2 linked regions of the Prochlorococcus marinus str. MIT 0918 genome follow. The protein of the gene in region 1 binds, or shares a complex with, the protein of each later gene. Links are inferred from orthologs where the notes say so. Each region holds a gene or a part of one and is shown on either strand. Other genes may lie near its edges.

Evidence for each region.
Region 2: the proteins of pheS (region 1) and pheT are in contact, whole or in part, in a crystal structure (PDB 6P24), measured with the Escherichia coli proteins. The link is inferred for Prochlorococcus marinus str. MIT 0918 from one-to-one orthologs.

What each region holds. Positions count from the first base shown.
Region 1 is NZ_CP114780.1:705,243-708,493, reverse strand. Bases 138-3,051 are described here. They hold pheS (phenylalanine--tRNA ligase subunit alpha), read left to right. Parts: upstream 138-1,047; coding sequence 1,048-2,055; downstream 2,056-3,051. Other genes in these bases: O5636_RS03770 (NAD(+) kinase), read left to right, coding at 2,146-3,051; surE (5'/3'-nucleotidase SurE), read right to left, coding at 184-975; O5636_RS03785 (DUF3611 family protein), read left to right, coding at 138-180. Outside these bases: more of O5636_RS03785, read left to right, coding at 1-137; more of O5636_RS03770, read left to right, coding at 3,052-3,057; precorrin-6y C5,15-methyltransferase (decarboxylating) subunit CbiE, read right to left, coding at 3,059-3,251.
Region 2 is NZ_CP114780.1:339,038-342,449, forward strand. The notes cover bases 316-3,390. They hold pheT (phenylalanine--tRNA ligase subunit beta), read left to right. Parts: upstream 316-654; coding sequence 655-3,126; downstream 3,127-3,390. Other genes in these bases: rlmD (23S rRNA (uracil(1939)-C(5))-methyltransferase RlmD), read right to left, coding at 3,106-3,390. Outside these bases: O5636_RS01850 (ribonuclease catalytic domain-containing protein), read right to left, coding at 1-34; rpsR (30S ribosomal protein S18), read right to left, coding at 89-310; more of rlmD, read right to left, coding at 3,391-3,412.

The sequences.
Region 1 (3,251 bases):
CAGGCTTCAATGCAAGCGCCAGGTATTTCGATAGGAGCTGGAATGAGATCAATGGAAAATTATCCTATTACGTCTTTGGAAATGCTTTCAGTGTTAAGTAATACACAGGTTTTATTTGCTCATTTAATTGGATTGATTTTTTCTCTTTGGTTACTTCAAAGGATTTATCGCGTTAAATAAATTTTATATTAATAACTTTGGTAACTCAGATATATTCCCTCTCCAGAATAAATCTGGTTGTATAGGAGTTAAAGAAGGGGATTGGGATTCTATTTGAGAGACATCGCTTGGCCACTCAATAGGGCCATCACCTGCAGATTTTAAATCTTTCACTGCTTCACCAGCCATCCAATAGTAGGTATTACCTCTGGGGTCTTTTCGTTTACTAAATTGTTCTTGATATTGTCTAATTGAAAGTCTAGTCCAGGCTAAATTTCCCATTTCTGATGGATTGCATGGTGGGACATTTAAATTTAGAAGTAGATTCTCAGGCCAAAATTGATTTAAGGCTTTTTCTGCAATCTTTAATGCTAAATCTCCTGCAAAATCAAAGTGTCGCCATTGAAAACTTGCAACACTTACAGCAAGAGAAGGAATGCCTACTAGTGTTCCTTCCAGTGCTGCAGCTACTGTGCCAGAGCAGAAAATATCTGTACCTAAATTAGGCCCATGATTTATGCCTGAAAGAATTAGATCAGGTTTCTCCTCTAAGATTTCATTTAGAGCAAGCTTCACACAATCTGCTGGCGTTCCATTGCAACCCCAGGCTTGGATAGAATGATCAAATAATTCATTAGCTTTTTCTGCTCGTATAGGAGCTTGCAATGTAAGTCCATGGCCTGTTGCTGATCTTTCTTGATCAGGACAAACAACTGTGACTTTATGCCCCCGATTTGCGGCTGCAATAGCAAGAGTTCTTATACCTTTAGCAAAGACTCCATCATCATTACTAATTAAAATTTTCAAAGAAGTCATTGATGAATTTCGTTTTTTGTCAAAATTAGTCACCATGATTGATTTAAAATTTCTATTGAGTCTCTTCCCCCTGTGAGTAATAACGTTTCTCTTGATCAACTAAATTCAGACCTTGCGAGGTTAGAAAAAGAAGCTGAACAAGATATTTCTAATTTAAGTGATGCTGAGTCTTTAGAACGACTCCGAATTCATTTACTTGGCAAGAAAGGTCGTTTGTCCAAGATTCTAGGTTCTATGGCCGGTTTAAGTAAATCAGAACGGCCTGTTGTAGGGCAAAGGGCAAATTTATTAAAGACACAAATCCAGGATCTTTTGAAAATACGTCTGAAAGAATTAAAAGAGAAAAACCTGAATGAATTAATTGAAAAAGAAAGAATTGATGTTACTGCTCCTTCAATAGGAATGCCTTTTGGGCATAGACATCCTTTAATAACTACGTCTGAGGAAATAGTTGATCTTTTTTGTGGACTTGGTTATGAAGTTAATGAAGGACCTGAAATAGAAAATGATTATTACAACTTTGCAGCATTAAATATTCCTCAAGACCATCCTGCAAGAGATATGCAGGATACTTTTTATTTGGAAAATAATTTACTTTTAAGAACCCATACTTCGCCAGTACAGATAAGGTGTTTAGAAAAAAATTCTCCTCCGATAAGAATTGTTGCTCCAGGAAGAGTTTTTCGAAGAGATGCGGTTGATGCAACCCACTCACCAGTTTTTCATCAAGTAGAAGTTTTAGCTATTGATGAAGGGTTGGATTTCAGTCATCTCCGAGGAACTGTTATGGCATTCCTAAAGGCATTTTTTGGAGATTTACCAGTGCGATTTAGAGCTAGTTATTTCCCATTTACCGAGCCTTCTGCTGAGGTAGATGTTCAATGGAGAGGTAAGTGGCTTGAGGTTATGGGATGTGGAATGGTTGACCCTTCTGTTTTAGAGGGATTAGATCTTGACCCAGAGAGATGGTCTGGTTTTGCAGCTGGAGTAGGAGTAGAGCGGTTTTGTATGGTTAAGCACGGTATCGATGATATTAGAAGGTTTTATACAAGTGATCTTAGATTTTTGGATCAGTTTTAATTTTCGGGAGATTCTTATATTTTTTAAATTAGAATTTTCTTAAAAATAAAGTTTTAATTAGACTGAAAATGTTGTTTAAGTTTTTTATTAGTGCCTAGTCGATTAGGACTAATTTTTAATGATGGTAAAGAGCTTGCTTTAGAGACAGCTCAGAATATCCATAAAAGGCTTGAAAAAGCAGGTTATGAAGTAGTTCTAGCAAGTAGCTCAGGTGGGATGGTTGGTTTTGCTAATCCTGATCAACATATGAGAACCCTTGGTTATAACGCTTGTGTGCCAGATGGTTTTGATAAGTCTATGAAATTAGCAATTGTATTGGGTGGTGATGGAACAGTGCTTTCAGCAGCAAGGCAAACTGCTCCTTTGCAAATACCAATACTTACTATAAACACAGGTCATCTAGGTTTTTTAGCAGAGACTTACTTGCCAGATTTAGATAGAGCTATCGATCAACTTCTATCAACTCAATGGAATATCGAAGAGAGAACAAGTTTAGTAGTAAGTGTTATGAGAGGTGATCAAAGAAGGTGGGAAGCACTTTGTCTTAATGAAATGGCATTACATAGAGAACCTCTTACAAGTATGTGTCATTTTGAGATATCTATAGGAAAGCATGCACCTGTTGATATAGCTGCTGATGGGGTAATCCTTTCAACACCTACAGGATCTACCGCTTATTCTCTCAGTGCAGGTGGACCAGTAATTACTCCTGACTGTCCAGTGCTTCAGTTAACCCCAATAGCTCCTCATTCTTTAGCATCAAGAGCACTTGTTTTTAGTGACGTAGAACCTGTAACTGTTTTCCCTGCTACCCCGGAGAGATTAATGATGGTAGTTGATGGTACTGCAGGTTGTTATGTATGGCCTGAAGATAGAGTTTTGATTCGTAGAAGTAATCATCCTGTTAGGTTTATCAGGCTATCTGACCATGAGTTTTTTCAAGTACTTAGAAATAAATTGGGATGGGGATTGCCACATGTAGCAAAACCTGAAAAAGATTAGTTTATAAAAGTTTTTTTTCTAGTTTTGCTTTGATAATAAAAACAGGATTCATAGGTTGGAAACGAGTCCCTTGCTTTAATGGGACACCTCTATAATTTTGGTGTTGACTTATTTTTAACTTGCATTTAGCACCTCTTAGAATACTCATTATTTTTTCTAAATTATCTATCGTTGCAAGAGGGATAACTATTATT
Region 2 (3,412 bases), 370 kb from region 1 along the record:
TAGTATTGTCTATATATTCTATATTATTAATCATTTATATTTGTTCTATTAGATCCTTTACTCATTTTAATTATCAATACTAATTTATCTATCCTTCTGGATTTACAAAAGGTAGTAAGGCAATTATTCTAGCTCTCTTAACAGCAGTAGTAATGTCTCTTTGTTGTTTCGCTGTTAGTCCTGTTAGTCTTCTTGGAAGAATCTTTCCTCTTTCAGTTATGAATTTTTTTAGTGTTTCAACATCCTTATAATCTATTGGATCACCTGGTTTAATAGGTGATAATTTCTTTTTAAATAATGAGTTAGGCATAAGTTAAATTCCTTTTTAAAAGGTAATTGGTTTATTTGTTCTCCTTAATTAAGGAGAGATCATTTTAATACAAGAGAAACTTAAGGTTTCAAGTTTCCAGCTTGTTTTTTAATGATTTTGCTCTATAAGATGCACTTTTATAGGTGCCTATAGACCAATTGGCTGGTTTGGACCGGTAATCGCTGCAATTGAGTGGATACGAACCGGACGCCCTTTTTATTTGCCATAAGGACGTGACATGGCTTATGCGATAAGTAATATTAAGCTACTATCCTACAAGCTGAGCTGTATTTTTTAAACTAAAGCTTTGAATAAGTAGGATCTATGGATAATCATCAAACGATATGAAGGTTTCAATTAATTGGCTAAGAGAATTAGTAGAGATCCCATCTGACATAACAGATCTAGCTGAATCCCTTTCAATGTCAGGCTTTGAGGTTGAGGATGTACTCGATTTAGCATCCGATCTTGATGGGGTCATTGTTGGATTTGTAGAAGAAATATCCTCACATCCAAATGCTGATAAATTAAATGTTTGCAAAGTACAGATAGGTAATGAAAATTCACTTCAAATTGTTTGCGGTGCAAGAAACGTTAGGCATTCCACTCATGTATTGGTAGCTACTGAAGGCAGTTTTTTAAAATCAATAGGATTGAATATAAAAACAACAAAATTAAGAGATGTTATTAGTGAGGGTATGATTTGCTCTTTAGCAGAACTAGGGATTTCAAATAATTCTGAGGGAATTGCAATTTTGGAAGAGATGGATGTCAAAATCCCAAAGGTTGGGACACCAGCATCAACAGCACTAAACCTAAGGGATATTATTCTTGATTTGGCTATTACAGCTAATAGACCAGATGGAATGTCAATGGTAGGGATAGCTAGAGAAGTATCAGCAATAAAGAGAAGTAAACTTAATCTACCTAAAATATCAAATTCAATTAAATATAAATTGTTCGAATCTAAAATAATTTCTGATAACTTAATTACTGAGGATTCAATTTATAGCATTCATCATATAACTAATTTAAGAGGAGATATTAGTTCACCTAATTGGCTAATAGATAGGCTTGAAAAGTTAGGTATAAATAGTATTAACACTATAGTTGATATAACAAATTATGTAATGATAGAGCAGGGACAGCCTCTACATGCATTTGATGCTGATCAGCTCAATAAATTAGCAGGGAAGGAAATTACTCAAAATGATTTTGGAGTTAGAAAATCAGAATCAGGTGAGAAATTTATCGCAATTGACAAAAAAGAGTATATACTACCAGATAATATAACTGTAATTACCTGTGCGAATAAGATAATAGCTATAGCTGGTGTAATAGGTGGATTAAATTCTGCAGTAAACCATAATACAAAAAATATATGGTTAGAAGCTGCATTATTTACTCAACAATCTATTAGAAATTCTTCAAGAGAAATAGGTCTTAGAACAGAATCAAGTAGTAGATTTGAAAAAGGAATAAGTCCCCAAACAACTATAATTGCAGCATCTCGAGCAATGGACTTAATAAAGGAAAATTTTCCTGATTCTATTTTTAATGGCCAATGGTGGACTAGAGAAATAAGAAAACAAAATTTTTATATTGATTTAAGAAGGGATAGAATACATGATTTGCTAGGTCCAGTGAAAATAAATAATAATAATAGCAAATTAATAAATAAAGAGCATTATTTACCTGATTCACAGATTAAAGATTTTTTAACATTAATAGGATGTATTGTTAAAGAAACAGATATTGGTTGGCATATTCAACCACCATCAAATAGATTAATTGACCTAAAAAGAGAAATTGATCTTATAGAAGAAATAGCTAGGTTAGTAGGTTATGATAATTTTGATTCAAATCTACCTGATCCAATTAAACCAGGTGGTTTAAATAGTAGTCAAATAGCTGAAAGAAGGATTAGATCTAATCTTTCATCCAGTGGATTAAATGAAATAACAACATTTTCATTGGTTTCAGAAGATGATAGAGATAAAGAAAGAATTTCTATATCAAATCCATTACTTAGTGAAACAAGTCATTTGAGAACAAACTTATGGGATGAACATATAAATGTATGTAGAAGGAATATAGATAGCGGGCAAAAAGCATGCTGGATTTATGAGATCGGAAATGTATATAAAAAAATAAATAATGAATTCTGTGAAATTAAAATTCTCTCTGGAGCTTTGATTGGGATAAAACGGCAAGGTCAATGGCAGAATAACTCTAAAGAACAAGTTCTGGATTATTATATGGCAAGAGGTTTAATTGAACGGTCATTAAATGCATTAAGAATAGATATTATAGATAAACCCTTAGAAAGCAATTTAATATTACACCCTGGAAAGTCTGCAAGTTTAAACATAGAGGGTAAATTAGCAGGATTTTTTGGACAATTACATCCTAAATTTATGGATAAATATGGATTCACTAGCCCATTATTTTTATTTCAGATCGATTTAAAAAATCTAATAATAGCTTCTACAAGAAAAAATAAATGGACTGTTGATTTCAAGAAATACCCTACAGTTCCATCCATGGAAAGAGATATCTCTCTTGTATTACCTAATAAATGTAATTCTATAGATGTGATAAATATTATTAGGAAAGTAGGTAAGCCACTCGTCAAAGATGTAAATTTAATTGATAGATATGAAGGAAATAATATAGAAGATAATAAAGTAAGCCAAACATTTAGGATTACATATCGTAAAGATAATAGAACACTAAAAGATATAGAATTAAACCCAGTTCATGACAAGATAATCGATAAGTTAAAAACAACATTATTAGCTGAACTTAGAATTTAATTTTCTTAGTATAGTTAAAGATTCTAAGTGAGTTGTTTGAGGGAAGAAGTCCAGAGTTGAAATATTATCTATAGTATAATTACCATTCTCTATAATTGATGTTAAATCTCTTCTTAATGAAGAGGGGTTACAGCTTTGATAAATAATTAAATCTGGCATTCTTTCTAAAATAATATTTGTTGTTTTAACAGATAAACCTTTTCTAGGAGGGTCAATAATAAGTGCATCACTTTCTTCAAGAAGATCATATAGATATTTTTCTACATCACCGCAATAGAAATTAATA